4 regions of the Pedococcus bigeumensis genome follow, and region 3 is predicted to be linked to each of the others. Evidence: predicted binding sites of a transcription regulator. Region 3 holds the regulator's gene; each other region holds the start of a gene.
The links. The regulator LexA, encoded in region 3, represses DNA repair genes until DNA is damaged. The targets are predictions, from matches to a motif close to TCGAACANNTGTTCGA.
Positions count from the first base shown of each region.

Region 1: a site for LexA is predicted at 4,277-4,292, ahead of ABD262_RS12585 (HNH endonuclease signature motif containing protein). Genes of this name have one in related genera too.
Region 2: a site for LexA is predicted at 3,949-3,964, ahead of ABD262_RS06310 (HNH endonuclease signature motif containing protein). Genes of this name have one in related genera too.
Region 4: a site for LexA is predicted at 6,122-6,137, ahead of ABD262_RS12395 (HNH endonuclease signature motif containing protein). Genes of this name have one in related genera too.

Region 1 covers NZ_BAAAQS010000003.1:411,658-419,234, forward strand. The annotation lists gene ABD262_RS12560 (ankyrin repeat domain-containing protein) at 1-641, shown strand, start outside; gene ABD262_RS12565 (aldo/keto reductase) at 699-1,736, opposite strand; gene purB (adenylosuccinate lyase) at 1,898-3,310, shown strand; gene ABD262_RS12575 (DUF2568 domain-containing protein) at 3,417-3,785, shown strand; gene ABD262_RS12580 (MmcQ/YjbR family DNA-binding protein) at 3,796-4,194, shown strand; gene ABD262_RS12585 (HNH endonuclease signature motif containing protein) at 4,300-5,862, shown strand; gene ABD262_RS12590 (acyltransferase family protein) at 5,931-7,073, opposite strand; gene ABD262_RS12595 (VOC family protein) at 7,305-7,577, opposite strand, start outside.
Region 2 covers NZ_BAAAQS010000001.1:1,307,637-1,315,213, reverse strand. The annotation lists gene ABD262_RS06320 (TetR family transcriptional regulator) at 1-643, shown strand, start outside; gene ABD262_RS06315 (acyl-CoA dehydrogenase family protein) at 658-2,574, shown strand; gene ABD262_RS06310 (HNH endonuclease signature motif containing protein) at 2,596-3,936, opposite strand; gene ABD262_RS06305 (class I SAM-dependent methyltransferase) at 4,142-5,461, opposite strand; gene ABD262_RS06300 (FAD-binding oxidoreductase) at 5,458-6,840, opposite strand; gene ABD262_RS06295 (hypothetical protein) at 6,944-7,306, opposite strand; gene ABD262_RS06290 (DUF6295 family protein) at 7,309-7,569, opposite strand; gene ABD262_RS06285 (dienelactone hydrolase family protein) at 7,571-7,577, opposite strand, start outside.
Region 3 covers NZ_BAAAQS010000001.1:897,463-905,039, reverse strand. The annotation lists gene ABD262_RS04395 (hypothetical protein) at 1-237, opposite strand, end outside; gene ABD262_RS04390 (CHAP domain-containing protein) at 506-1,750, shown strand; gene ABD262_RS04385 (LysM peptidoglycan-binding domain-containing protein) at 1,844-2,242, opposite strand; gene lexA (transcriptional repressor LexA) at 2,601-3,326, shown strand; gene ABD262_RS04375 (DUF4259 domain-containing protein) at 3,421-3,834, opposite strand; gene ABD262_RS04370 (SGNH/GDSL hydrolase family protein) at 4,080-4,982, shown strand; gene ABD262_RS04365 (GNAT family N-acetyltransferase) at 4,990-5,523, opposite strand; gene ABD262_RS04360 (class I SAM-dependent methyltransferase) at 5,542-6,204, shown strand; gene ABD262_RS04355 (NAD-dependent protein deacetylase) at 6,254-7,111, opposite strand; gene ABD262_RS04350 (patatin-like phospholipase family protein) at 7,143-7,577, opposite strand, start outside.
Region 4 covers NZ_BAAAQS010000003.1:368,562-376,138, forward strand. The annotation lists gene ABD262_RS12360 (DUF3626 domain-containing protein) at 1-645, shown strand, start outside; gene ABD262_RS12365 (hypothetical protein) at 684-935, opposite strand; gene ABD262_RS12370 (nucleoside/nucleotide kinase family protein) at 1,004-1,702, opposite strand; gene ABD262_RS12375 (hypothetical protein) at 1,699-2,322, opposite strand; gene ABD262_RS12380 (acyl-CoA dehydrogenase) at 2,581-4,458, shown strand; gene ABD262_RS12385 (CHAP domain-containing protein) at 4,667-5,437, opposite strand; gene ABD262_RS12390 (DUF6458 family protein) at 5,619-5,888, opposite strand; gene ABD262_RS12395 (HNH endonuclease signature motif containing protein) at 6,152-7,477, shown strand; gene ABD262_RS12400 (NHL domain-containing thioredoxin family protein) at 7,558-7,577, opposite strand, start outside.

The sequences.
Region 1 (7,577 bases), on a different contig from region 3:
GCGACGTGCCGGGGGCCGGTGACCTGGCGCGAGCGCTGGTCGAGGCCGGAGCGCCGGTCGACGGCGAGGTCGGCGACGCGGAGACGCCGCTGATCACGGCGGCGAGCTACGGAGACGCCGCCGTGGCGGCCGAGCTGCTGTCGGCGGGCGCCGACCTCGACGCCCGGTCCTCCGCCCAGGGCGGGGGCGTGCCCGAGGCGACGGCCCTGCTCCACGCCGCCGTCTTCGGCATGACCTCGGTCGTCGACGTCCTCGTCGCGGCCGGCGCCACCCCGGGGTCGGTCGAGGAGGCAGCGGCCGTCGGCGATGTCAGCGGGTTCATCGAGGGGGCCGACGAGCAGGCCCGGCTGCGCGCCCTCGTGATGGCGGCCGACCACCAGCGCCTCGACGTGGTCGACGACCTCGTCGCCGCAGGCACTCCGGTGGATCGGGCCGACGCCGTCTGGGGACGCCATCCACTGCGACTCGCCGCCGCGGGTGGCCGCGACCGGTCGGTCGCACACCTGCTCGCGCTCGGCGCCGACCCTCAGGGGGTCGACGACGACGGCGCGAGCGCCCTCGAGCTGTGCCGGGCCGCGCGCGCGAGCCACCGCGACCAGCTCGGCTTCGACCGGGTCGAGGCGCTCCTCTCGGCGAGCTGACCCAGCGCGACCCTGCGCGACCCCTGCGCGACCCAGCGCGACCCGGCGCGACGGGGCTCAGTCGGTCGAGGCAGGGGCGATGTCCCGGTGCCGCTGGCCCACTCCGGCGGTCCCGTACGGGTAGTCGTCGGCGTGCGGTGCGCTGACCGCACCCAGCCGGTCGAGCTGCTCCGTGGACAGGTCGAGGTCGGCCGCGGCGAGGTTGTCGGTGAGCTGCTCGACGGTGCGCGCGCCGAGGATCACCGAGGTCACGGCCGGCTGGGCGCCGACCCAGGCGAGTGCCACCTGCGCCGACGTCACGCCCGCCTCCGAGGCGACCTCGCCGACCGCGTCGATGACGGCCCAGGTGCGCTCCTGCCGGTTGCGCGGCCCCCAGGCCTCCATGCCGCGCTCGGGGTCCTCCCCCAACCGCGACTGGCCGGTGGGGGTGGTGTCGCGCTGGTACTTGCCGGTGAGCCAACCTCCGGCGAGCGGCGACCACGGGAGCAGCCCGAGGCCGCCGTCCAGGCAGGCCGGCACGACCTCGTGCTCGATGTCGCGGACCAGCAGGTTGTACTGCGGCTGCAGGGTCACCGGCGCGGTCCAGCCGTGCTCGCGAGCCACGTGGACGGCCTTGGTGACCTGGTAGCCCAGGTAGTTGGAGAAGCCGTAGTAGGAGATCTTCCCGGCGCTGACGGCGTCGTCGAGGAACCGCAGCGTCTCCTCGATCGGGGTCACCGCATCCCACGCGTGCATCTGGTAGAGGTCGATGTGCTCGACCCCCAGGCGCCGCAGCGAGTCGTCGAGGGCGCGGCGCAGGTGGCGGCGCGAGAGCCCCAGGTCGTTCGCTCCGTCCCCCATCGCGAACCGGCCCTTGGTCGCGACCACGAGGTCCTTGGCGTCCTCTGGGTGGGACGCGAGCCACCGACCGAGGATCTCCTCGGAGACGCCCTTGGAGTAGACGTCGGCGGTGTCGAGGAACGTGCCGCCGGCCTCGACGAACGCCTCGAGGATCGCACCGGACGTCGCCTCGTCCGCCTCCGCGCCGAAGGTCATCGTGCCGAGGCACTGGGTGGAGACGACGGTGCCGCTGGATCCGAGGGTGGTGTATCGCATGCCTCCCACCGTATGCCGCGCCGCAGGCTGGCGCGCGGCCGCGGGCCGGCCGGGGCCGGAGTGGAGCCCGGCACCGGGCGGCGCAGGGTCCGGCGCCGGGCGGCGACCACGCGGCATACCGGTGTCCTGGGGTGGCCGCGCACTCTGGGAGACTGTGGGCCATGGCTTCGCTTGCTGACGCGACCCCGCCCATCGCGCTGGGCGCCCTCGACGGTCGCTACCGCAGTGCGGTGGCTCCCCTCGTCGACCACCTGTCCGAGCCGGCGCTGAACCGCGAGCGCATCCGGGTCGAGGTGGAGTGGTTGATCTTCCTCACCACCCACCAGGTCGTGCCGGGCGTGCGCGCGCTCACCGACGACGAGCAGCGGCAGCTCCGCCAGGTCGTCGACGACTTCGGCGCGGCCGAGATCGAGGAGCTCGCGACGATCGAGCGCGAGACGCAGCACGACGTCAAGGCGGTCGAGTACTTCCTCAAGCGCCGCCTCACCGCGATCGCCCCCGGGGACGAGGACCGCGGGCTCGCCGAGCTGATCCACTTCTGCTGCACCAGCGAGGACATCAACAACCTGTCCTACGCCCTCATGGTCAAGGGCGCGGTCACCGACGTCTGGCACCCGCGGGCCGGCGCTTTCGTCGAGTCGGTCGCGACGATGGCCTCGGACCTGCGCGAGGTGCCTTTGCTGGCACACACCCACGGGCAGCCCGCCACCCCGACCACCATGGGCAAGGAGCTGGCGGTGCTCGCCCACCGGCTCGGACGCCAGCTGCGACGGATCAGGGCGGCCGAGTTCCTCGGCAAGCTCAACGGCGCCACCGGCACCTACGGCGCGCACCTCGCGGCCGTGCCCGGAGCCGACTGGCCGGCGCTCAGCCGCGAGTTCGTCGAATCCCTTGGGCTGCAGTGGAATCCGCTCACCACGCAGATCGAGTCGCATGACTGGCAGGCCGAGCTCTACGCCGACCTCGCGCGGTTCAACCGGATCCTGCACAACCTCTGCACCGACGTCTGGACCTACATCTCGCTCGGCTACTTCGCGCAGGTGCGCGGTCAGGGCACGGTCGGGTCGTCGACGATGCCGCACAAGGTGAACCCGATCCGGTTCGAGAACGCCGAGGCGAACCTCGAGGTGAGCAACGCGCTCTTCGACGTGCTCTCCTCGACCTTGGTCAACAGCCGGCTCCAGCGCGACCTCACCGACTCCTCGATGCAGCGCAACATCGGCGTCGCGTTCGGCCACTCGCTGCTGGCGATCGACAACGCCGCTCGCGGGCTGGCCGGGCTCGACGCGGTGCCGGCGGCCATGGCCGCCGACCTCGACGCCAACTGGGAGGTGCTCGGCGAGCCGGTGCAGTCGGCGATGCGCGCCCTCGGCGCCCAGGGCGTGGCCGGCATGGAGAACCCCTACGAGCGGCTCAAGGAGCTGACCCGTGGTCGCCGCATCACCGGCGACGACCTGCGCGAGTTCGTCGCAGGCCTCGGTCTGCCCGACGACGTCGCCAAGCGGCTGTCCGAGCTGACGCCGCAGACCTACCTCGGCGTGGCCCCCGAGCTGGTCGACTTCCTGGATGTCTGACGACCCCGACTGAGCTCGTGGGGTGACCGGTATGCCGCGTGGTGACCACGCGGCATACCTCTCACGCCTCTGGCCCCGCTCGTCGCCTGCGTGCGACGCTGGACCCATGGTGGCGTTGGGCTGGGTGGTGTTGGCCTTGGTGTTCGTCGACGAGCTGCTGGCTGCGGCAGCCGCGGCGGTGTGGGGCAACCACGAGGGCGGCGTCCTGCTCGCCATCGGCATGGTGCTGGTGGTCATCGGGGTCTGGTGGGTCTTCGCGTCACCGAAGGCGCCGCTCGGGGGCCCGGTGATCCGGCCGGTCACCAAGGTGCTGGTCTTCGGCCTGGCCGGGCTCGGCCTCTGGGCGGTGGGGCAGCACGGGTGGGCGGTCGCGTTCCTCGTCTTCTCCGTGGTGGTGAACGGGCTCGCCCAGCTGCCCTCGATCCAGGCGCTGGTCGGCGACGCCCCGACTCGCGGCCGGCACGAGTCGGCATAGCGTCGCTGCCATGGCCGCACGCAAGGCGAAGCTGGCCGACCTCGCGGAGATCGCGCTCTCGCTCCCCGAGGCCGAGGAAGGGCGGTCGTGGGGCAACCCCGCCTACGTGGTGCGGAAGAAGTCGTTCCTGCACTTCCGTGAGCCGCGACCCGGCGCCCTCGACCCCGAGACCGGCGAGCGGATGCAGGACGTCATCGTCTTCAGCGTGCCTGACCAGAGTGACAAGGAGGCGCTTGTCGACGGTGACGGACCGTGGTTCACCACACCGCACTTCGACGGCTACAACGCGGTCCTGCTCCGCCAGCGTGACCTCGGCCGCCTTACCCGCGCCGAGCTCGCGGAGGTCGTGACGGATGCGTGGGCCGCGCGTGCCCCGAAGAAGCTGGTCGAGGAGTTCTTCGGCGACTGAGCCCTGACGCCGGGAGTTCGCTGGGCATCGAGATCTGTTGCGGCTCAGGCGTTTTCACGTGTGGATTACTGGGTTTGCGTCTTCGAACAGGTGTACGATTGGCCTATGTCAGTCAGCCCGGCAGCCGTGCAGCGCGACGAGGAGCAGCGCGCGCTGTGGGCGCGCACGGCCGAGGTCGCGGGGCGGCTCAACCGGGCTCAGGGCGAGCTCGTCGACCTGGCCGTCGAGCTCATCGAGGGCCAGCACTGGGGTGATGGAGGGTTCCGCTCCCCGGAGCACTACTTCGTCGTCCGTGCCGGTCTGTCGCCGGCGCACGCTCGAGACGTGGTCGCGATCGCCAAACGGCGCCACGAGCTGACCGCTGCTTCCGAGGCCCTGCGGGACGGGCTGCTGTCCCTCGACCAGACCGCGGTGGTCGCCCACCACGCCCCGGCCAGCCACCAGCAGTCAGCGGCCGAGTTCGCCCAGCACGCCACGGTGCCGCAGCTGCGTCGCGCGCTGAGCCGGCACGCCTTCGCCGAGGCTCCGCCGACGGACGCCCAGTCAGCCGAGCGCGCAGCCGCCGACACCGCTCCCACCGACCCGTCTCCCACCGACACGGCGCCCGCCGCTGGACTGCCTGGGCAGGACGAGTCGGAGCGCAGGGCGTGCGCCCGCCCCGACCTGGCGATGCACTACGACGTGGACGGACGGTTCCAGCTGCGTTTCAGCGCGCCGGCACCGGTCGGGGCGCTGGTCGAGCAGGCGATCAAGGAAGCCAAGGACGCCCTGTTCCTCGCCGCGTCCAACGCACCCGAGGACGGTCCCGCACCCCAGCGGGAGGACGGGCCCGTCGGCCAGGCGGTGGATGGCGCGAGCCCGCACCAGTCCGCAGTGTCCCGGGTGCGCGGCCTCGCGGCGACCGACCGCCCCAGCTACGCCGACGCGCTCGAGGAGCTCGCCCGGCGGTCGCTCTCCTCGGTCGCGTCGACCGGTCGGGCCAGCCACTACCGGGTCTACCTGCACCTCTCCACCGACGGCGCGTGGGTCAACGGCGGCGGGGCCATTCCCCAGCGGCTGCTCGACCGGTTCGTCTCCGACGGCGTGCTCCAGCCGGTCTGGGAGACCGAGGGGCGCCCGGTCAGCGTGGGGCGGGCCATGCGGATCCTGCCTCCCCGGTCGCGTCGGCTGATCGAGGACCGCGACCGCGGCTGCCGGTTCCCCGGCTGCACCGCCACCCGGTTCGTCGAGATCCACCACCTGCACGGCTGGGCCGACGGCGGCGCGACCGACGACGACAACCAGGTCAGCCTCTGCCCCTTCCACCACGACGCCATCGGCCGCGGCGACTACCGCATGAGCGGTGACCCCACCCGCCCCGACGGCCTGGTCGTCACCACCCGCCACGGCCTCCCCGTCCGACCGCCCTGCCCCGCTGAGCTCGTCGCACCACCCGGCGGCGACCCGCCCCCACCACCCCACGCCCCGGCATACCAACCTCCGACCGGTGAACGCGCCCGGTGGCACGACATCGAGATCCTCCACGACGAGGCCGCACAGCGGACCCTCACCCTTGTCACGTCGCTCGGCCGTCACGGCGAAGGACCCTCGGGGGACGACCCGCCCTGGCCCGCACGGGACGCCGACGACGAGCTCGTCCTCAGCAGCCTCGGGCCCCGGCGCGGCTAGCTCGGCAAGGCGGCTGGCTCGGTGGGGCGAAGGGCGCCGCAGCCAGCGCGTCCCTGACCGTGCGCCCGTCAGACGACGCGGGAGACACCCGGCAGCCGCACCAGGAGGGAGCCGATCGCGAAGGAGACGGCCACTCCGAGCACGCCGACCGACAGGTACTCGAGCTCCGGCGGCCACGGCACCTGTCGACTCGCGAGGACGAGCCACACCAGGACGACCTGGTGGACGACGAACGCGGCGAAGGCTGCCCGGCTCAGCTCGCGCGCCAGCGCACCCTGGTGGTCGAAGCGGCGACGGAAGAGGTCGAGCAGCCAGGGTGACATCGTCACGACGAGCGCTCCTTCGAGCACCGCGGTCACGAGCGACTGCCAGGTGCCGCCACCGCCGAAGGCGTCGATGTCCGCCCCCAGCGCACTGGCGAGCCCCAGGACGACGACACACCCGGCGAGCGTGACCCATGCGAGGTGGCGGGCCCGACGCGCCATGGTGGCCCCGATCGGGTCGAACCACCCGCGTTCGCCGGCCAGGGCACCGAGGGTGAACCCCACGACCCAGGTGGGCGCCTGCCCGAGGGCCAGGTGCCAGCGCTCCTCGCCGAGGGGAACGACGAACCGCAGGGCGTACGAGGTGAGGGCGATGACCGCGCCGGCGGTCACCAGGTGTCGGGGGCGCAGCGCAGTCAGACCGGGTGGGCGAGCTGGCCAGAGCGTCCGGGTGACCGCGTAGACCGCGGAGAACAGCAGGAGCACGCCGAGGAACCACGTGGGTCCGGGCACCGGGGGCCACCAGGTGTGCACCGCGAACGCCCAGAACCCCTGGTCCCAGCCGGCGTTGTCCGGGTCCACGTACTCGACGAGCGGGCTCAGCACGACCGAGAAGAACACCATGGGGATCCCCAGCCGCACGGCCCGGTCGGTGAGGAACCGGCCCAGCCCCTTGCGGGCCAGGGACCTCGGCGTGAACATCCCCGCCACGAGGAAGAACAGCCCGAGCCCGAAGAACGAGCCGATCACCGCCACCAACGTCGCGATGGTGAGCAACGGCTCGCGGACGGGCGGCTCGTCGAAGACCCACGTGCCCATGCCGGTCCACGCCATCGTCACGTGGGCCACGATGACGCCGATCACGAGGCAGACCTTCAGGTTGTCGGCATGGGCGGAACGGGGCCGGGTTGCCGGGACGAAAGGGTGCGCCCGGCGAGAGATCGTCATGGCATTCCTCCCTCCTGCGTCCTCCCACCAGCGCACCACGGTGGGAGCGACCACAGCAGGGGCGAAGGTCACCGCGCTGGTGACGCCGCTCTGGTGACGCCGCTCTGGTGACGCCGCGCTGGTGACGCCGCGCTCAGGCTCTGGACCCTTCGCGCCGGGCGCACGTGGCGAGACGACGACGCCCCGCGGCGACCTGGGGGTCGGGCGGGGCGTGTGTCGGGGACGAGCAGGTCAGATGGTGACCTTGCCGTCCGGGGTGTCGAAGGTGACCGCGAGCAGCCCGGGGGTGCCGCGGGGGGCGACGAAGGTGAAGTCGATGACCGAGGACGTCTCGTCGGGCGGCAGGCCCAGCCAGTCGCGCACCCGGTCGGGGTCGCCGGCGATCTGCAGGCTGTCGATGGTGACGGTCGTGTGGGCCGCGGACGACGGGTGCAGCGAGACGTCCTCCCACTCCACGAAGTAGGGGAGCTGCGGGTCGGACATCAGGCCCTTGATGCCGAGCTG
Region 2 (7,577 bases), 410 kb from region 3:
GCCCGACGGCCGCAGCACCCGGTGGGACCAGCACCGGGCGGCCCGCCGCCGCGAGCTGGTCGACGCCACCCTGCGGGCGGTGCGCCAGCACGGCGCCGGCGTCGGGATGGACGACATCGCGGCCGTGGCCGGCACCTCCAAGACGGTCATCTACCGCCACTTCACCGACCGCCAGGGGCTGTATGCCGCGGTGTCGGAGAGCGTCGACGCGCTGATCCTGCGCAACCTGGTGCAGGCGACCGGGGCCGCGGGCGACGACCTCACCAGCGCGGACTCGAGTCCGAGGGCGCTGGTCGCCGGGGCGATCGACGCCTACCTCACGCTGGTGGAGAAGGACCCCGAGGTCTACCGGTTCGTCGTGACCGCTCCCCTGCTCGACCAGTCGTCCGGCGACCCCGCGGCACCGGTGACCGGCCACATCGCCGCGCAGATGTCGCTGGTCATCGCCGAGGCGTTGGCCCGTGCAGGCCGCGACACGGCTCCCGCGAAGGTGTGGGGCGCCGGCCTCGTGGGGATGGTCCGGGCCGCGGCCGACCAGTGGCTCGCGGGCTCGGACGCGATGACCCGGCTCGAGCTGACCGAGCACCTCACCGACCTGGCCTGGGGCGGGCTCTGCGCAGCCTGGCCCGGCGAGACCCGCTGACCCAGGAGATCCTCATGACCACCCTCGCCACTGCCATCCAGCAGAGCCTCGACGGTCGCTGGGCCGCGATCCGCGACGAGGCCAGGACCGACCTCGACCCCGAGCGGTTCGCCCCTCCCTCCGAGCCCCTCGACCTCGAGTCGTACCGAGCGCGGATCGCCGACCAGGTGCAGGCGCTGGCCGCCACCGGCCACGCCAAGCGGGGCTTCCCCCGGGCCCTCGGCGGCAACGGCGACCTCGGCGGCTCGGTGACGGCGTTCGAGCTGCTGGGCCACGCCGACCTGTCGCTGATGGTCAAGGCCGGGGTGCACTGGGGCCTGTTCGGCGGCGCGGTGGCGAACCTCGGCACCGAACGCCACCACACGGCATACCTCCCGTCGATCATCGACGCCACCCTCCCGGGGTGCTTCGCCATGACGGAGACCGGTCACGGCTCCGACGTGCAGTCGCTGGGCACCACCGCCACCTACGACCCGGCCACTGACGAGCTGGTCGTGCACACGCCCGACCTACGGGCCCGCAAGGACTACATCGGCGGCGCCGCGCGCGACGGCCGGATGGCCGCGGTCTTCGCCCAGCTGGTGACCGAGGGCGAGAGCCACGGCGTGCACTGCGTCCTGGTGCCGATCCGCGACGAGTCCGGCGCCACGATGCCCGGCGTGACGATCGGCGACTGCGGCGCCAAGGCCGGGCTCCCCGGGGTGGACAACGGGCGGCTGACCTTCGAGCAGGTGCGCGTGCCGCGCACCAACCTGCTCAACCGCTACGGCGACATCGACGAGGACGGCGCCTACACCTCCCCCATCGCCAACCCGACGCGACGGTTCTTCACGATGCTCGGCACGCTGGTGCGCGGGCGGATCAGCGTGGCCGGCGGGGCCGGCGCCGCCACCCGCACCGCCCTGACCCTCGCCGTCACGTATGCCGGTCACCGCCGGCAGTTCGCGCCGCCCGGCGGCACCGACGAGGTGATCCTGCTCGACTACCGGGCACACCAGCGCAAGCTGCTGCCCGCCCTGGCCAAGTCCTACGCGTTGCAGTACGCGCAGAACGAGCTGGTCGAGCTCATGCACGACGTGCAGTCGGCCGGCGACGCCGCCGACGAGCACCAGCAGCGTGAGCTCGAGGCCCGGGCCGCCGGCACCAAGGCGGTCGCGACGGCGCACGCCACGGCGACCATCCAGATGTGCCGTGAGGCCTGCGGTGGCGCCGGCTACCTCGCTGTCAACCGGCTGCCCGCCCTCAAGGCCGACACCGACGTCTTCACCACCTTCGAGGGCGACAACACGGTCCTTCTCCAGCTCGTCGCCAAGGGGCTGCTCACCGACTACCGCGACGCGTTCGGCGACCTCGACACGATGGGCATGGTGCGGTTCGGGGCCAGGCAGTTCGCGGGGGCGGTCATCGAGCGCAGCTCTGCTCGCGGACTCATCCAGCGCCTCATCGACTCCGCACCGGGCCGCGACAGCGAGAAGGGCCCGACCGACCGCGGCTGGCAGCTCGACCTCTTCGAGGACCGCGAGAAGCACCTGATCGAGACGCTGGCGCTGCGACTCCGCAAGGCCGGCAAGCCTGGCGCCGACCTGTTCGACGTCTTCAACGACGCCCAGGACCACGTCATCGAGGCAGCACGGGCCCACGTCGACCGCACCGTCCTCGAGTCGTTCGTCGCAGCCATCGACCGGTGCGAGGACGCTTCCGCCGCACAGACCCTCTCGCGGGTGTGCGACCTCTACGCGCTGAGCAGCATCGAGTCGGACAAGGGCTGGTTCCTCGAGCACGGCCGGATCACGCCCGCACGCAGCAAGCAGGTCACGGCTGCGGTCAACGACCTGTGCGCGGCGCTGCGACCGCACGCCCAGGAGCTGGTCGACGCCTTCGGGATCCCGAAGGCCTGGCTCGGCACGGAGCTGCTCGCCCCCCTCGACTGACCTCCGTGCCTACCTCCGCGCCTACCTCCGCCGGTGGATGGTGACGCGTTTGCGTCCGCCGGCCTCCCGGGTGATCCGGTGGTGGAACCCCGGATGGTGGATGCGCCGGTGGTGGAACCCGCACAACGGAACTGCCTGGTCGAGGTCGGTGCGGCCACCGCGGGCCCAAGGGTCTTCATGGTGGTGCTCGGTCCAGGCGTAGGGCCGGTCGCAGTCCTCGGCGGCACAGGAGTCGTAGGTCATCGAGAGCGCCACCCGTTGTGCCTCGGTGAAGAACCGCTGCGTCCGGCCCAGGTCGAGCAGCTGTGACTCGCCGTCGAGCACGGCCGGCACGATCCCCGCGCCGCACGCCAGCCGGCGTGCCTCGGAGGCCGAGAGGTCGTGGCCGGTGTCGAGGTGCGCCGCGCCGAGCGACGCCTTGAGCTTGTCGTGGTCGAGCGTGACCAGCACGGTCGCGTTGACCTTGCCCGAGAGGTGGTCGGTGGGCAGGTGCTCGAGCAGCTCGACGAAGGCCCGCCCGTACTTCTGCGACCAGTCGAGGTCCTCGGACCGGAACGCGTCCCAGGTCGCCTCGGCGACCTCGTCCGCGGTCAACGACCCGCCCTGCGCCGCGGCCCGTAGCCGCGCGTCTCGGGCCGCCTGCTGGGCGAACCGGCGCGGGGAGGCGATCTGCTGGATGACCTTCTTCAGGATCTGCCCGGCGAGCGTGGGCACGGTGAACCGGCCGGTGGTCGTGCCGTCGTGGTTGTCGTGCAGGGTCAGCCTGGTCGCGGCAAGGGCGCGCTCCTCCTCGCTGCGCAACACGGAGTCCTCGTGGGCGTCGACCTCGGCCTGCGAGCGGTGCACGGACTCCAGCGCCCGCCGGGCCTTCCTGCGCAGCGCCGCGGGATCGACGCGCTTGCCGACCGCCACGAGCGACTGCTCGATCGCGGCCCGCTCGGTCTCGTCGAGCCCGCTCGGCAGCTGTTGCGCAGTGGTGGCGATCACCAGCGCGTGCTCGGTGCTCAGGTCACCCACGCTCAACGCCTCCCGGGTCGCGCTGAACCCGCCGTCGAGGGCGGTCGCCAGGCGCACCTCGCGCGCAGCGGACGCACCGTCACGCCGAGACCGAGCGGCCAGCCACGCGGCGGTGCCGGTCATCCCCGCGTCGGAGGCGACGTCGGACCTGTCCACCACCGCCACCAGGGACAGCTTGAGGGCCTGCAACCTGGTCACCGCCCGGTCCAGCTCGACGATCAGGCTCGACGCGGCATACCCGGACAGGTCGCCGACGGACGCGCAGCGGTCGAGCACGGCATGCACCTGACGCACCCCATCGGCTGCCGCGAGCCGCGGTGACGGGTGCATCGGGGTGATGGCCATGCCCCATCGTATTCGAACACGTGTTCGAACGTCAAGCAATGCAAACAGTCAGTGAGACATCCACACGACGGCAAACGCGAGGTCACTCACCAGGCAGCGCCTCGCTCCAGCGACCGACTCGGCCCGGTCGACCGTCGCGTGCTGAGCCGACGGGCAGTGCTCAGATTGGAGACTCCGAGCCTCACCAGTGAAAGGCGCTGCTCGACTAGGCGTTCCACCAGGGTCGCAGCGGGAGGTCGGCCTGGCCGCGGTCGTCGAGCTTCACCGCCAGCACCTGGTGGAGCTGCACGACGTTGCGCTCGAAGCCCACCCGTGAGCCGGCCATGTAGAGACCCCACACCCGGGCCGTCGCCTCGCCGACCTCGTCGACGCACGCGTCCCAGTTGTCGCGAAGGTTGGCACACCAGCCGGCCAGGGTGCGGGCGTAGTGCTCGCGCAGGTTCTCCTCGTGACGGACCTCGAGACCGGCGTCCTGCGCCGCAGCGATGATCGTGCCCGAGCCGGTCAGCTCACCGTCGGGGAACACGTAGCGGTCGATGAAGGCGCCCGTGGAGGTGCGCCGGTTGTCGGGACGTGTGATGCAGTGGTTGAGCAGCATCCCCCCGGTGCGCAGGTGGTGCTTGATGAACGCGAAGTAGGCCGGGTAGTTGCGCACCCCGATGTGCTCGGTCAGCCCGATCGAGGAGATGGCGTCGAACCCCGTCTCGCGGATGTCGCGGTAGTCGCTGTGGCGCACCTCGGCGAGGTCCTGCAGACCCTCACGGCGGATCGCCTCCTGGGCCCAGCTCGCCTGCTCGGCCGAGAGGGTGGCTCCGATGACGTGCACGCCCCGCCGCGCGGCATACCGGACCATCCCGCCCCAGCCACAGCCGATGTCGAGCAGCCGGTCGCCCTCCTTGAGCCGGAGCTTGTCGAAGACGAGGCGGTACTTGTTCTCCTGCGCCTCCTCGAGGGTGGCGCCGTCGTGCGGGTAGCACGCGCAGGTGTAGGTCATCGACGGGCCGAGGACGTACTCGTAGAACGTGTTGGACACGTCGTAGTGGTGGTGGATCGCCTCGGCGTCGCGGGTCTTGCTGTGCCGCAGGCCCTCGGCGACCCGTCGCCAACGCGGCAGCGCCTCCTGCGGGGGCGGCGGCGGGGGCTTGAGCAGCTCGACGCCGAGCGAGCGGGCGATGGCCGCGGCGGTCTTGGGCGGCGGGAGCTTGAAGTGCAGGTTGCCCATCGCGTCGAGCAGCTCGTAGGGGTCGCCGGGGTGGACGCCGGTGACGTCGAGGTCGCCGGCCACGTAGGCGCGCGCCATGCCCAGGTCACCGGGGGCAGTGGCGAGGTAGCTCGCGCCGCGCGGAGACTTGAGGTCGAGGCCGTAGGGAGCGTCCTCGGGTCCGGTGGCGGAGCCGTCGAAGGCGGTGAACCGCAGCGGCACCTCGTCGGCGGTCACGGCGTCGAGGATCTCGGCCATCGACAGCTTGTCGGGGCCGGGAGAGCCGTGGTGGGGGCCGGTCCGGTTGGTCCTGAGAATCGTCACTTGCGTTGCACCGCCTTGGAGTAGAGGTCGAGCAGTCTGGACTTCGGGTCGTAGCGGCGCTTGAGGTCGGCGTAGGTGTCGCCGCCGTAGAGGCGCCAGAACTGAGTCTCGTCGTAGTAGGCGTCGGAGTAGAGGGACTTGTGTCCCTCCAGCGCGGTGACCTGCTCCTCGATGAGCCGGTTGGCCGCGCCCTCGGGCTGGTCAGGGTCTCGCGGCACGCTGGACCAGAAGCCGACGTTGACGTAGGTCTCGCCGGGCTTCAGCGGGTAGAGCGGCCACTCCCCCTTGCTGCGCACGGGGCACAGCCAGATCGGCTCGATGGGGATCTCGCGCAGGAACCAGTGGACGAACCCGGCGGTCCGTCCGAGTGGCACCTCGATGTCCTGCACCACGCGCTCGCGCGGGGGGCGCCCCTTGCGGGCCTCGAGCCGGTCGGCGACGTCGAACCGGTGGTCGAGCGCGATGAGCTTCCAGTAGAACGAGCTCCGGCGGTAGCGCCGCGGCCAGAGTCGGCGCACCCGGGGGTGCTGGGCCCCGAACGCCCTGCTGCACCAGAACCAGTCGGTGTCCCAGCGCCAGAGGTAGTCGTGGGTCGTGAGCCGGTCGACCTTGGGCAGCGGCGAGTCGTGCTGGATCGAGCGGTAGTAGACCTGCTGGCCCGTGTAGTCGCTGACCGGCCCCGGCTGGGCTGTCTGCCGGCCGAGGGTGAGGTAGGACTCGGTCGCGGAGAACACCACGCCGTCGAGGTAGTCGACCCGCTCGCCGTCATGCTCCCGGCTGTCGCAGATCCGGCCCATCGTCTCGACGAGCGACTCGAGGTCGTGGAACCGGACGTGGCGCAGGGCGACGAAGGGCTCGACGGGCTCGAGGGCGATCCGCAGGCGGGTGGCGTAGCCGAGCGTGCCGTAGGAGTTGGGGAACCCGTGGAAGAGGTCGGCGTGCTCGCCTTCCGGCCGGGCCGTGACGATCTCGCCGGCGCCGGTGAGGATGTCCATCTCCAGGACCGACTCGTGGGGCAGGCCGCTGCGGAACGACGTCGACTCGATGCCGAGCCCGGTGACCGCCCCACCCAGGGTGATCGTCTTCAGCTGGGGCACGACGAGCGGCGCCAGGCCGTGGGGCAGGGTCGCCTCGACGAGGTGCTCGTAGGTGCACATGCCCTGCACGTCGGCGGTGCGCGCCTCGGCGTCGACCTCGATCACCTGGTCGAGCAGCGAGACGTCGAGACCGGGCGCGTCGGTGCGGGCTCGCGCGCGGAAGAGGTTGGACGTCTTCTTGGCCAGCCGCACCGGAGCGTTCGCCGGGATGGCGGAGTAGCTGGCAGCCAGGCGACCCACGGCGAGGTCGTGGCGCGCACGAGCGTCCGTGGGAACCTTCACGATCCGCCCAGTCCCAGCGGAGACGAAGTCCGGCACATGACGACCTTATGCCGCCGCACCGACACGCGTCACGCGGGTTGCCGGCTCGTGGTCATCGGGTCGCTCAACCCTCATCGACGCCACTCGCCGGGGCGACTGCCGTGACCTCGTCGCCGACGCGCACGGTGCCGGGGCGACGCACCGCGGCATACACCCCGGGGCAGTCGCGCGCGGTGCCGGTGACGTCGAGCTCGACGCCGCCCACCACGAGCACGCCGCCGATGGCGGCCACGAGCTCGGCAGGACTCAACGAGACCACGAGGTTGGCCCGCGTGTCGGGCGCGACGTCGTGGGCAGCCACCACGTGGACCGCCGCCTTCTTGCGCCGGTCGCCGGCCAGGCCCGCGGCGTCGACGCCGACCTCCTCGAGGTCGCGACCGGGCTGGCCGCTCACCGGGTAGACGTGCAGCTCGGTCACCTGTGCCACGGTCAGACGCCTTCCGGTGCGGAGGCGAGCGCTTCCTCGATCGCCCGCACGAGGCGGGTGGCCGAGTCGCGGGTCAGCTCGACCGCCACCCGCGCCCCCGGTCCGAGCGAGGGGTCGGCGAGGTCGATGTTGAGGGTGTGCTCCGCCATCGCGTGGACGGGGTGGTCGTAGTAGACGGTCGCGTCGTTGACGTGGAACCACTGGCCCCCCGGTCCCTTCGCACTGCCGTCGACCTGTTCGGCGACCGTGGCGTAGGTGCACATGTCAGCTC
Region 3 (7,577 bases):
GCTGAAGACGAGCTGGTTGTGGGTGCGCAGGTCACCGGCGCCCTCGACGTCGCTCACCTGGGTGCACGCCGACAGCGGTCCGCTGGCAGCCACGATGTCGCTGGGACCGTCGACGAACTGGGTGTCGACGGTGAACATGGTCTTGGTGCCGACAGCAGCGTCGGCCGGCAGGCAGCCGAGCGCGACCGCGACGCCGGCGGCGGACAGGGCGGCCGCGACTCTCGAAGTAGTCCTCATCCCCCTGACGGTCCTCGCCCACGAGGCGTGCGCGCATCGGGGACAACGCGTAGGACCGATGGCGTAGGTCGAACGCCGATCCTCGACCGTTCGGCCGATGCAGCGTCGTCGCCCTGAGCACGAGCCGCCGAATTACACCGGCGATGTTCTCCGGGCAAATGGGACAAGACGATCCGCGGTAGGGCACCCTGTCGGAGGCCCCCGACCGGGCCCCTCCCGTCGAGCACCATCTGGCACCCCGCCCGGTCCCCCCAACCCCCGGGAAGTCATGCGACGTCACCTCCGCCGCGCTGCCGCACGTCTCGCCGCGCTCGCCCTCACTGCCAGTGCCGCCATGGCGGTCACGGCCACCGTCGCCGCACCGGCCCACGCCGACACGATGGTCCGGGAGTGCAAGGCGACGAACATCTCCTGCATCGCCTTCTCCGGGTACGCCGGGAAGTCGGTCTGGGGCTACCCGGTCAGCGCCTCGGGCAACAACTGCGTGAACTACGTGGCCTACCGACTGTCGCGCAACGGAGTCGCCCAGCAGAGTGCGATGGGCAACGGCGGAAGCTGGGCAGCCAACGCCACGAAACGCGGCTTCAAGGTCGACAAGACGGCCACCGTGGGCTCGGTGGCGCAGTGGGGTTACGGCAGCGCCTACGCCCCCGGCTACGGACACGTCGGCTACGTCGAGGAGGTGACCTCCGCCTACATCGTCATCTCCGACTCGTCCTACGGCGGCGGCTACTCCTCGCGCTGGCGAGTGCCCCGGGGCGACCGCAACTGGCCCACCAACTTCATCCACTTCAAGGACCAGGCCTACAAGCCCCCACCCTCGGGCAGCTTCATCAAGGTGCGGGAGACCTCGCAGGTCTTCCGCCTCGTCGGCAAGGCCCCGGTCTTCGCGTCCACCTGGACGGCCTTCGGCGGCACCCAGCCGACCTACCTGATCTCGAGCACCTCGCTGGCCACGCTCCCGATGCGACCGGCTGAGGGCACCTTCATCAAGGGCGCCCAGCGCAAGGAGGCATACCGCATCGCGGGCGGCGCTCCGGTCATCGTGACGTCGTGGACGGTCTTCGGCGGCACCAAGCCGACCGTGGTGGTCGACCAGACGGCGATCGACCGGGCCGGCACCGGCGGGGTGTGGAACCACCTCAACGCCGTGCCCGCGGACGGGACCTTCATCAAGACCGGTCAGCGGCAGGAGCCGTACCGGATCAGCGGTGGGGCGCCGATCCCCATCAGCTCCTGGGCCAACGTCGGTGGGTACAAGACCCCCGTCTACGTCGACCAGCTCGCGGTGGACAAGGCTGGATCGGGCGTGAAGTTCAACCACCTGCGCTTCCACCCCAAGGACGGCACCGTCATCACCGCGCTGCCGGGTATCGCGAGCTACAAGGTCACCGCGGGGATGCCGGTCCGCACCACCACGACGTCGTCAGCCGTGGGGGTCGATCAAGTCGCCATCGAGAAGGCGGGCGACACCTCCGCGATCCGGTGGACCCACCTGGCCAAGGCCAGCTGACTCGGTCGGCGCCGTCAGAGGCTGTCCAGCCTGACGTTGCCCGTCTCCCTCAGCCGGGCAACGCTGCCCGGTCCATCAGCGCTCGTGACCAGGTCAGCCGACGCGCGGGATGAGCAGCGTCTGACCCGCGTGGATGTCACTGCCGGTCAGGTCGTTCGCGATCTGGAGCTGGGCCACGGCCTCGGCCATCGGCAGCTGCGGCAGCTGCTGGGTGGCGATCTCGGAGAGGGTCTGGCCCGCGCCGACGGTGGTGGAGTGGTCGATCACCGTGGCGGACGCACCGCCGCTGAACAGGGCGACGGCCAGGGCCACAGCGGCCACGACGACCGTCAGGGTGAGGGCCAACCGCCCGGCCCGGGTGATGCGCACCGGCGTGGCCGGCACCTCGGGCACCGCAGCCCCGGTGGGCACCGAGACCAGCTGCGGGCGAGCCGGGCGAACGGGGACCCGCACCGGTGCGGGGGCGACGTCCCAAGCGACTGCTGCACTCATCTGGTCCTCCATCGTGGCATCTGCATGCCAGCTGGTTGTCGAGTTCATCGAACGGGTGTGCGAAGAACTGCCTAGGTGATTTCTAGCACGCATGTTCGAACGGATCAAGACACGCGTCGAACACATGTTTGGCACAGACGTTCGAAAGTCATACGCTGTGTTCATGCCCCAAGCACATCAGAGGCCACTGACAACGCTCCTTTCACGCCCGGCCCAGCCGCCCCACGCGTGACATCGAGCAGCACCTGACAGCCCCCTGAACCAGCCGCGGCACAGGCGCCCGACCGGCACCAGCACCACCTGAACACCCCGTACCTGCCCCACCTGAAACCCGTACCTGCTCCAGTGAGGAAGCGGCATGAGCGACGACAACGTCAAGGAACTGCCCGACCGTGATCGCGGCGACGGGCTGACCGTCCGGCAGCGCCGCGTGCTCGAGGTGATCCGCAACTCGGTCGACCGCCGTGGCTACCCGCCGAGCCTGCGCGAGATCGGCGAGGCCGTCGGGCTCACCTCCCCCAGCTCGGTCGCCCACCAATTGTCGACGCTCGAGCGCAAGGGCTTCCTGCGTCGCGACCCCAACCGACCGCGCGCCATCGAGGTCGTCTCACCCGACTCCCCCGCCGACATGCGCGGCTACCGCGGCGGCGCCAGCGTCGAGGACGAGACCGCGACCTACGACGAGACCGGCGTCAACGACCAGCGCCCCGAGGCGTCCTACGTGCCGGTGCTGGGTCGCATCGCGGCCGGGGTGCCGATCCTGGCCGAGGAGACCGTCGAGGACGTCTTCCCGCTCCCCCGCCAGATCGTCGGCGAGGGTCAGCTCTTCCTCCTCCAGGTCGTCGGTGACTCGATGATCGAGGCCGCGATCTGCGACGGCGACTGGGTGGTCGTCCGGCAGCAGCCCAGCGCCGACAACGGCGACATCGTGGCCGCGATGCTCGACAACGAGGCCACCGTCAAGACCTTCAAGCGCAAGGACGGCAAGGTGTGGTTGATGCCGCACAACGCCGCCTTCGACCCCATCGACGGAGACCATGCCACCATCCTCGGCAAGGTCACGGCGGTGCTGCGCCGCATCTGACCTCGACCCTCAGGTGCCGGCTGCCCCGTGTGCCGCGGTACGCCTCGTGCGTGCCGCGGCATACGTGTGGGTGGCCGCGGTCGTCAGGTGCTCGTCACTCCCCCAGGGCGTCGAGCAGGTGCGTGACCTTGGTGGCGAAGCGTTCGCCACCATCACCCTCGGCCCACAGCTCCCAGAGCTCGTTGTCGTCGGACTTCAGGGCGCGGTGCAGGGCCTGCGTCGCGAGCTCCTCGAGCCGCTCGTCGACCTCGATCGGGTCCTCGTCGAGCCAGCGCGGCACGTTCCGCTCCCCGATCACGGCCTCGAAGTCGTCGCTGGCGGCCACCACAGCTGCCGCCGCGACGGCCTCGGACATGGTGGGCGCCTCGATGTAGCCGGACGCTCGGACCACCCGGACGAGGGCGGTCTCCACCTTGCGTCGACGCGCGTCCTGTTCCGACTCCTCGAGCTCGTCGAGGAAGTCGAGTGCGTCGTCGTTCTCGAACGGCCCAACTCCGATGGCGCCCATCTCCGAACCTCCACAGCCTGCGACAGGGGTGCATTTCCGAGAGTGCCAAGCAAGGGCCCGATGCGCCAGCCCCAATGTGTCGGGCTCGTCCGTTGGTACCACGCGGTCCCGACGGAACGACCGAGCGCGGCCCCCAGGGGCTACGCCGATATCCCGTTGCCACCGGCCTGCTGCACCCCCATGCTGGCAACAGCAGCTGTCGGCGTGACCGCGCACCCGAGGCAGCCTTGCGAGGGGGGCTCACCGTGGCACGACACCCAGCAGTGGCGGCCAGCACGCTGGCCTTGGCCGTGGTTCTCGCTGGCGGGTGCGCCGGCAAGGAGCCCGACGGATCGGTGGGCGCCGCCCAGGGCCGCGACACGACCACCAGCCGCACCACGACCACCAGTCCGGCGGAGGCAGACCACCCTCGGGGCGTGATCGCCTTCGGTCACTCCGCGCTGACCGGGCTGAGCGCCGATCCAGACCGTCCGCAGGAGAACTCACCGAAGAGCTCGTGGGCCACAGGGACGGACCCTAAGGTGGACAGCGTCTACCTCCGGCTCGTCAAGGTGCGGCCCGAGACCCAGGGGTCGGTCGCGAACACCGCCGAGAACGGTGCGAAGGCGGCCACCTTGCCGGCACAGGCCGAGGCCGCTCTCGACCAGGTCCCGTTCCCAGCCCTGGCGATCGTCCAGACCATCGACAACGACATCCGCTGCGACGGCAGCGACGCCGCCCACCTGCCCGAGTTCCGGGCGTCGGTGCGCGCCGCCGTCGAGACGGTGCACTCCGCCTCACCCAAGACGACCATCCTCGTGGTGAGCAACTTCGGCAGCCCCGCGGGATACGCCAAGGCGCTGGCCAAGGACCCGGTCGCCGTGGCCGGCTTCGCCGACACGGACCCGTGCTCCCCGTTCACCGGCAAGGGGACGATCAACGCCAAGGGTGTCGCCACGCTCACGGCGATCATCGACAGGTACGAGGCGGAGCAGGTCCGCGCGTGCGCCGGGATCCCTGTGTGCCACACCGACGACGGCACGCTCAGCGGCTACACCGAGCGCCTGGAGCTGCTCGCCTCCGACCGGCAGCACCTGTTGGCTGCCGGCCATGCCGAGCTCGCCGCCCTCATCTGGCCGACGGTCGAGAAGGTGCTCGAGCTGCCCTAGCCGAGGGCTAGTGCGTCGGGCTCATCCGTTGGTACCACACGGTGTCGACGTACCGACCGAACTTGTGCCCCACCTCGCGCAGGACCCCCACCCGCTCGAAACCCGACGCCACGTGCAGCGCCACGCTCGCGTCGTTGGGGAGGGCGACCACGGCCACCTGGGTGTGCACGCCGGGTGCGGCGTCGAGCCGCGCCAGCAACGCGGCATACAGGGTGCGGCCCAGGCCGCGACCCCGCGCGGGCTCCGCGAGGTAGACCGAGACCTCCTTGGTGCCCGCGTAGGCCGGGCGCGGGCGGAAGGGCCCGGAGAAGGCGTAGCCGAGGAGCTCGTCGGTGGCAGTGCAGGCCACCAAGACGACGTTCCCCTCGTCGACGGCCGCGAGCTTCTCCCCCAGGTATGCCGCGCCGCGCGGCTCGGTGTCGAAGGTCGCCACCGAGGTGCGCACCTGCTCGTCGTAGACAGCCGCCATCGCGGGCAGGTCGGCCGGGGTCGCGTCGCGGACCACGACCGACGGGTCTTCCGCAGGGACGTTGCTGGTCATATCGGCGATGCTAGGGGGATGAGCGACGGGCACCAGCACTCCGACAGGCACGGCTCGACCGGCGGACCGGACCTGCCCGACCCCGACCGCGGCACCCCGACCACCCGTCAGGCGATGTGGGACGAGCGCTATGCCGCCCACGAGCACGTCTGGAGCGCCACCCCGAACGCCGAGGTGGAGCGGATCGTGGGCGGGTGGCCGCCGGGTCGCGCGCTCGACCTAGGCGCCGGCGAAGGTCGTCACGCCGTGTGGCTGGCATCGCGGGGCTGGCGCGTGACGGCAGTCGACTTCTCGTCGGTCGGGCTCGCGAAGGGCGAGAAGGAGGCGACGCGGCTGGGACACCGGATCGACTGGGTCGTCGCGGACGCCCGGTCATGGCACCCCGCACCCCAGGTCCTGTACGACCTGGTGCTGGTCTCCTACCTGCACCTGCCGTCGGACGTCGTGTCACGGACCCGGAGCTGGCTGGCTCCCGGGGGCGCGCTGGTCGTCGTGGGACACGGCCTGCGCAACCTCACCGAGGGGGTCGGCGGGCCGTCCGACCCGGCTCTCCTGCACACCCCCGAGCAGCTGCGCGAGGCCGCGGGCGACCTGGCCATCGAGCGCTGCGAGGAGTACGTGCGCCCCACCGAGCACGGCGACGCGATCGACGTCGTGCTCGTCGCCCGGCGACCGGGCTGACCCGCGAGCACCGGCTCGGCCCGGGGTCGGGCCACGGCAGGTCAGCTGGTCAGGCGGCCAGGCGGTCGAGCAGCGCAGCGAGCGTCGGGCCGAGGGACGCGTCGACCTGCACGGCGGCCACAGCGTCTCCCCGCGTGGGTCCGCGGGTGATGATCGCGACCGGGATGTCGAGCGCGGCCGCTCGGCGCACGAAGCGGTAGCCGCTCATCACCTTGAGGCTCGACCCCAGCACGACGAGCGCACTGGCCTCCTCGGTGAGCCGGAAACACTTCTCCACCAACGGTTTCGGCACCGACTCCCCGAAGAACACGACGTCGGGCTTGAGGGTGTCGTGACCGCACACGAGGCAGAGCGGGGTGCGGAACGCGTCGACGTCGAGCTCGTTGAGGACGATGTCGCCGTCGGGCCTGATCTCGTCGCTCGTCACCGTGTAGGTCGGGTTGGCTTCGCGCATCCGCTCGTCGAGGTCCCACCGGGAAGACCGGTCGCCGCAGGTCAGGCACACCACCCTGGCGAGCGACCCGTGCAGCTCCTCGACGTCGGTGGCCCCGGCCTGCTGGTGGAGCCCGTCGACGTTCTGGGTGATGACGGGGCCGACCAGCCCACACTGCTGGAGGCGGGCGACGGCGTCGTGGCCGGAGTTGGGCCTGGCCAGGTTGAACCGCTGCCAGCCGACGTAGCTACGGGCCCAGTAGCGCTGCCTCGCCTGCGACGACCCCAGGAACTCGGCGTACTGCATGGGAGTCACCCGGCGGGTGCCGTCCGGGCCCCGGTAGTCGGGGATCCCGGAGTCGGTGGAGATGCCGGCACCGGTGAGGACGAGCACGTTGCCCCGCGCGAGCAGCGCCGCGACGGCGTCGAGCTCGGCGCTCGCGTCGGTCGTGGTCACAGGGGCGGTGCTGGTCACGGGGCTAGGGTACGTCGGCGGGTCGAGCCCGTCAGGACCGACCGAGCAGGCGGCGCTTCGAGGAGTCGACGAGGGCGGCGGAGGCGACGGCAGGGTCGGCCACGTCGTCGTGGGGTGGCACCGCCGGGGCGTCGCGGGTGACGAGCTCGGGACAGTGCGCCCTGACCTGCGCGTCGGCGATGAGGTAGCCGTGGCGCTCGAGGACGTGCTGCTCCTCGCGGCTGAAGGCGTCGAGGTCGGTGCGCACCGCGTTGATGAGCTCGGTGGTCGCGCGGGGGTAACAGCCGTCGACGACGGTGTCGAGCGCCCACGACGTGCCGCGCAGGGCACCGCGCGTGAAGCCGGCCTGGAGCCAGCGACTGCGGACCGACTGCCCGCCGTTGGTGGCGATCCCCAGGATGCGCAGGGTGCGGCCGACGACCGTGCGCTCGGTGCGGGCCCGGAACACCCCACCTCCGTCGCTGAC
Region 4 (7,577 bases), on a different contig from region 3:
CTGACGGCGCACCCCGGGGGCCACCGCTGGTTCTGGGAGCAGCGCATCTTCGGCGGCGCGTATGACGAGGCGCCCGCCGGGGAGCGCCCCAAGTACGGCGCCCTCAACCACCGTCGCTGGTCGGTCGGCGGCGCCCCGCGGTTCGGGTCGGCGCACCTGCGGCTCGCGCCACACACGCTCGCCCGCACCACGTTCTGCTACCCCGACTCGGTGTACCAGCCCGAGCACTTCGGCACCGCGGCCCACCTCGACCTCACGACCGCGGCCGACCACGACTGGGAGTCGGGGGTGACCGAGGACCTCGACAGCTACGTCGAGGCGCACGTCCACGGCGTCATCGACCTCACGACCGACGTCGAGGCGCTCGTCCTCGACCCGGTCTACCGTGGCACTTCGGTCGAGTCGGACGCAGCGACGTTGCCGTGCGAGGTCGAGTGGCACGACGGCTTCCGCCTCGACCTCGCCACGGTCCGCGCCCATCCCGACTACCGCGGCGCGCACATCGTCGCCGTCGCAGAGGAGGTGGCGGTCGACGAGCGGCTCGACCCCGCGGTCATCGGGGTGGCCGTGGCCGCTGGCGGGCACGACCCCCAGGACCTCAAGAAGGTCTGGCACCACCTGGCGCGCTTCGGCCGCCCTGCCTGAGCTCCCCGCGGGGCGCGCAGGTCGAGTCGCGGCGCAGGTCAGGCTGACCGACGCAGGGCGGCCACGGCCGGCAGGTCGTCGACGGCGGCGAAGACGGCCGTGTCGCAGACCGTGCAGCAGAACCCGCCGGGCAGCTCGTCGACGACGGGCACGAGGATGCGCTCCCCGCGGCACTCGTCGCACCTGGCCTGGACCGCGTGCAGCAGCAGCACGTCGGAGAGGGTGTCACCCCGCTCGCCGGTGTCACCCCGCTCGCCGGTGTCTCTGTGCTCGCTGGTGTCCCTGTCCATGTCCCGAGGGTGACACGCGGCACCGACCGGGTGAAGCACCCACGCCGCGCCGACGCCGACGCCGAGAGCTAGTCGAACCGGCCGGTCACGACGAAAGGAGCGGCGAGGTCGGTGTTGTCGACCACGAGGTCGGCGCGGGCCCACGGCGAGCGCTGCTCGAAGTAGGTGCGCTGGGCCCCCACGTAGCGCTGCATGGACGGGTCCTCGGGGTCGGGCGAGGTGCCGTCGCGCTCCGCCATCCGCGCGGCCGTCTCCTCGAACGGCACGTCCAGCCAGATCGCGAGCTCGAAGCACCCCTCGAGCTCGGCCCGCTGCAGGAACAGCCCGTCGACCAGCACCACCGAGCCGGCCGGAGCGTGCACAGACGGACCGGTCAGCACCTCGTCGCTGGGCAGGTCGTGGCCTCGCGGCCGGTACTCCCGGGAGCCACCCGGCCCCAGCGGCTCGAGCACCTCGGCGCGCAGCCGCGGGTAGTCGTAGGAGTCGAGCCAGAAACCTTCCGGCGAGGTGCGGCCCCGGGCGTAGCGGAGCTCGCGCACCTGGTGCCAGTCGTCGGCGCTGACCCGCACCACGGCCCGACCTCGCGCGGACAGCTCGGCCGCCAGCTCGTCCGCGAACACCGTCTTGCCCGCCCCGTCGACCCCGTCGACCGCCACCCGCACGCAGTCCTCCCCTTGCGCCACGGGCACCGAGTCGGCGACCTGGGCGATGACGGCCGGGCGCACCAGCGGCGGTCCGCCGACCCCGACCGACGACTCGTCGATCATCCGGGCACCAACCAGCCGAGGACCGTCACCAGGCCGATCACCGCACAGGCCACGAACAGCACCCCCAGGACCAACGCGATGACCGTCGCCGCGTCAGGACCGCCGTCACCGGCGTCGTCCCCGACGCCGGCGCCAACCCGACCTGCCCGCGCCGGGCCGGCGCCTGCCTGACCCGCCGGCGTCTGCCCTGCCCGCGCCTGGCCCGGCTGTCCGTGCCCGGCTCCGACGCCGGCGCCGCCCGAGCTGCCGACCTGCTCGGCGCGGCGACGCAGGGCGTCCACCCGCTTGTTGCCCTCGAGCTCGCGCACCGAGCGCGGGAGGCTGCTCCACATCTGGGCGAAGTGGTCACCGTGCCGCTCCCGCCAGGCCTCGACCGACTCGTCGACGTCCTTGCCGCGACGGGTCGTGCCGAACCACGCCGCACCCGCCGCCGGCAGGTCGCGCATCGCGTAGCTCACCTCACCGAGCAGCTCCAGCGCCTCGGCGTCGTACTCGGCGGCGAGGTGGCCGACCAGCCGCTCGCGGGCCTTCCACTCCCGACCTGCCGCCAGGTCGGCGCGGGCGCGCTGCACGGCGCCGCTGGACGGGCTCGCGGGCTGCTCCTGCGGTTCCTCGCTCACCCTCGGAAGTATGCCGGGTGGCCACCGACCCGCACCCGGGCACCTCCCGCGCGCCCGCGGCATACCTGGCACCTGCGGCATGCCTGGTCGTCTTCGGTCGGGCTTCGTGCGGGTGTCGGGCTGGTGGGGAATCCCACCGAGTCCTTCGAGGGCAAGGGGCTTGCATTCGTTACTCGTCAGTAGCACCATGGAAGTTACTGACCAGTACAGGGCTGGCCACGCACGACGACGACGTTCGAGACGGTGGAGGTGCCCGACATGGGCCACTACAAGAGCAACCTGCGCGACCTGGAGTTCAACCTCTTCGAGGTCTTCGGCCGCGGTGAGGTGCTGGGCCAGGGCCACTACTCGGAGGTGGACCAGGACACCGCCCGAGAGATGCTCAAGGAGGTGTCGCGCCTTGCCGAGCACGAGCTGGCCGAGTCCTTCGCCGACGCCGACCGCAACCCCCCGGTCTACGACCCCCAGACCTACTCGGTGACCATGCCCGAGTCGTTCAGGAAGAGCTACCAGGCCTACGTCGACTCCGGCTTCTGGAGCGTCGACGTGCCGGCCGAGCTCGACGGCACCGTCGCCCCGCCCAGCCTCAAGTGGGCGATGAACGAGATGGTGCTCGGCGCCAACCCGGCGATCGCGATGTTCGCGGCCTCCTACTCGTTCGCGAACCTCCTCTACATCCTCGGCAACGACGACCAGAAGAAGCTGGCCCACTGGATCGTCGAGAAGGGCTGGCACTGCACGATGGTGCTGACCGAGCCCGACGCCGGCTCCGACGTGGGCGCGGGTCGCACCAAGGCCACCGAGAACGCCGACGGCACCTGGAACGTCACGGGCGTCAAGCGGTTCATCACCTCGGGCGAGTCCGACATGACCGACAACGTCATCCACTTCGTGCTGGCCCGGCCCGAGGGCGCCGGCCCCGGCACCAAGGGACTGTCGCTGTTCATCGTGCCGAAGTTCCAGATCGACCTCGAGACCGGCGAGCTCGGCGAGCGCAACGGCGCCAACGTCACCAACCTCGAGCACAAGATGGGCCTCAAGGTCTCCACGACCTGCGAGATCACCTTCGGCGACAGGGAGCCGGCTGTCGGCACCCTGCTCGGCGACACCCACGACGGCATCGCCCAGATGTTCCGCGTCATCGAGCACGCGCGGATGCTGGTGGGCACCAAGGCGATCTCGACGCTGTCGACGGCCTACCTCAACGCGCTCGACTACGCCAAGCAGCGGGTCCAGGGCGCCGACCTGACGCAGCAGACCGACAAGGCCGCGCCCCGCGTCACCATCACGCACCACCCCGACGTGCGTCGGTCGCTGATGACGCAGAAGGCGTATGCCGAGGGCCTGCGCGCGCTGGTGATGTACACCGCGACGCAGCAGGACACCGTCCACCAGGCGTTCCTGGAGTCGGGGTCGGAGGAGATCGCCGCCGACACCCCCGCGGAGATGGCCAACCGGGTCAACGACCTGCTGCTGCCCATCGTCAAGGGCGTCGGCTCCGAGCGCGCCTGGGTGCTGCTCGGCACGGAGTCGCTGCAGACCCTGGGTGGTTCGGGCTTCCTCCAGGAGTACCCGATCGAGCAGTACATCCGGGACGCCAAGATCGACACCCTCTACGAGGGCACCACCGCCATCCAGGGCCTCGACTTCTTCTTCCGCAAGATCATCCGCGACAAGGCCCAGGCCCTCTCGCACGTGGCCATGCAGGTGCAGGAGTTCGCCAAGGACCTCGGCGCCGACGGCGGGCGCCTCGACACCGAGCGCGAGCTGCTCGGCAAGGGCCTCGAGGACGTCCAGGGCATCCTCGGCTACATGGTCGGCGAGCTGATGAAGTCCGACCCGCGGCAGGAGGGTGGCGACGTCACCAACCTCTACAAGGTCGGCCAGAACACCTCCCGCCTCCTGCTGTGCGCCGGCGACCTCGTCATCGGCTGGCTGCTCCTGCGCCAGGCCTCGGTGGCCGCCAAGGCGCTGGCGTCCGATGGCGTCTCGGCCAGGGACCGCGACTTCTACGAGGGCAAGATCGCCGCGGCGTCGTTCTTCGCACGCAACGTCCTCCCGAAGATCGCGGCCGAGCGCCAGATCGCCGAGTCGACCGACAACGCGCTGATGGACGTCCCCGAGTCCGCGTTCTGACGCACCACCACCCCACCACGCGGGTATGCCGGGTGGTCCCGGCACGACCGAAGGGCTGGCCCCCCCTGGGAGCCAGCCCTTCGGCATACCTGCTCGGCGTTCGTCAGGTTGCTGTGGTCCCGCCCTCCCCTCCGGGGACGAGCGCACCCTCTTGGTTCGGATCAGCGGGCGGAACGGATGTCTGCCGAGGTGCCGATCCCGGGATTCCCTACGTGAACCGGATGAAGTCGCTGAACTGCTCGCTGCCGGTGCCTCGGGTGGCCCTGCGGTAGCTGTAGGTGTCGGAGCGCACGTGGTTGTACTCCTCCACCATGAAGCTGCCGTCGCTGTTGACCTTCGCGACGTAGGCGACGTGGCCGTAGGTACCACTGCTGCGGACCGCGATGTCCCCGACCTTCGGGGACTGGTGGACCGGGATGCCGGCGGCGCGGGCAGCGTTGTCCCAGTGCTCGGCGTTGCCCCAGTGCTGTCCCTTGTAGGAGTTCGAGAAGGCCACCCCCACGTTGTGGCGCACGCGCCAAGCGGCGAAGGAGGTGCACTGGCCCTTGTAGAAGTTCCACGGGTCGACGCCCGAGGTGGCGCCGCGGTAGGGGTAGTCGTCCTTGATCGCGCCGGTCGGGGCCGGGGTGCTGCCGCCACACCTGGGGGCGACGAAGCCGTCGCGCCCGGTGTAGACGTAGGCGTCGGACACGTAGCGACCGGTGCCGATCTTGTCCCAGATGCTCGAGGTGCCGTAGGTGCCCTTGACGGTCGAGCCGTAGGTCTGGCAGCTGATGTTGACCTTGGTGCCCTTGGCGATCGTGGCCACCGCCGTGTAGCCGGTGCCCGGACCGGAGCGGACGGTGAGGGTGGCCCCACTCGTCCGGACGGTGCCCGTGGCCGCGTCGGCGATGGCCGCCCCGCCCGCGACGGCCGAGAGGCCGAGGGCGGCGGCGAGGGCCACCCGGACCGGCTTCTGGCTGAGGTTCGGTGTGCGCATTGCGTTCTCCTGCATCGTGTTTCGGATCCGCCCGTCCCCCTGGTGGAACCGGCTGCTGATGACGAAGGTAGGAACGTTCGGCGCACCCGTCGATGGGGAGAACTACCCGTACAGCTGCAGCACGCACGACGGGGCGGAGGGGAGTTATCCCCTCCGCCCCGTGGCGGTGAAACGGTGCGGGTCAGACGCGACCGTCACGGTCGACGTCGACCTCGTCGACGCGGGTGCCGGTGGCCGGGTCGCTGTGGCTGACCCGGCGGGCCGAGTAGCCGCCACCGGCCACGCCGCGACGGTTGGTGAGGACGAGCGACAGCAGGATCGCGAGAACGCCGGCGATCATGCAGATCCAGCCGATCGTCTGGAGGTCGACCCCGCCGACCGAGGATGCGTCGATGGCGAAGGTCAGGATCGCGCCGACGACGATCAGGAAGATGCCGAGTCCGATGTACATGCTTCACTCCTGGGGGGATTGCGGGCACTGGTCGCCCGTTGCCTCGACTCTATCGGCCGAAGGGCCCTGACCTGCGGCAACGCGGCGCATACTTCGCAAACCGACGCGCGCTGCCGCGGCCGTCGGCGGGTGCCTCGCGGGACCCGGCCCACCCTCGCCCGCCGGGCCGCTGTGGGGCCGGACCCGGCGGATGACCATCTTTCTGGTCATGTTCCTGTGGATCGTGCTTGTGTTCGAACAGATGTTCGACTACAGTTGCCTACATGTCCGCAGCTGTCACCCTCGACCCCGGCCTCACCGGGACGGTCGAGGTGCTGCGCGCCATCGACGAGCTGCTCGACCGGCACGTCGGCGGAGACGTCATCGGAGCCGCGGCGGCCGGCAGCGCCCTGGGTGCCGTCGACCGGGTGATCACCCGCTTGCAGGCGGTGCGGCTCTCGTTGGTCGCGGAGGCCGACCGGTCCGCGGTGGCGGCCGAGTCGGGGATGACCGGCACCGGGGCCTGGCTCGCCGCCCGCACCAGGCGTGAGGGTGGTCAAGCAGCGCGCGACGTGCGCCTGGCGACCGCTCTGGACCACGGCCTCGACGCCACCCGGGAGGCACTGGCCGCCGGGGACGTGTCGACCGAGCACGCCATGGTCATCGCCACGGCGACCGCCCAGCTGCCCCAGGGCCTCGGGGCCGACGAGCGCACCGCGATCGAGACCGCGCTGGTGCGCCGGGCCAAGCTTGTCGATCCTGGCACCCTGCGACGCGACGGGCGGCGAGCCCTCGCCGCAGTCGAGCGGTCGCAGGCAGAGGTCGACGCCCACGAGGACCGGGTCCTGCGGACGCAGGAGGACGTGGCGCTGGCGAAGTCGCGCCTGACCTGGCACCAGAACGGCGACGGCACCACCAGTGGCCACTTCACCCTCCCATCCCTCGCGGCGGCGATCCTCGTCAAGACGGTCCAGCAGATCGCGTCGCCCCGGCGGTTCGCGCAGCAGGCGGCCAGGGCAGCGAAGGCGGCCGGTGCCACCACCGCGGCCGAGGTGGCCGACGCCACCTGGGACGCCTTCCGTGCCGCCGACGGCGACTGGGCCCACCGCTACGGATCCGCCTTCGTGGAGCTCCTCGAGCACCTGCCCACCGACGCCCTCTCGGGCAAGGTCGCGGCGACGGTGGTCGTGACGGTCGCCCACGACCAGCTCAAGGCGGCGCTCGGCGCGGCGCACCTCGACACCGGCCACGACCTCTCGGCCAGCGAGGCTCGACGGCTGGCCTGCAACGCGGGCATCGTCCCGGCGGTGCTTGGCGGCCGGTCCGTGCCGATCGACCTCGGTCGGCAGGAGCGCTTCTTCACCGAGGCGCAACGCGTCTCGCTCGCGATCGCCTACGACACCTGCGCTGCGCAGGGGTGCGACCGGCCCTATGCCTGGTCCGAGCTGCACCACGAGGATCCGTGGGCGTCCGGCGGCCACACCGACCTCGAGCTCGCGGTGCCGTTGTGCGGGCACCACCACCGCAGGGTCCACGACCCCCGCTACTGGCACCGGGTCGACACCGATGCTCGAGGGAAGAAGTCCGTCCTCTACTCGCTGCGGAGCTAGCTCGTTCGTGGCCGGCTAATCCGTGCCGCCAGTGCGTTTCCCTAGTCCGTGCCGCTGGTCCGTGCCGCTGGTCAGTACAGCTAGTCCGTGCCGCGCAGGT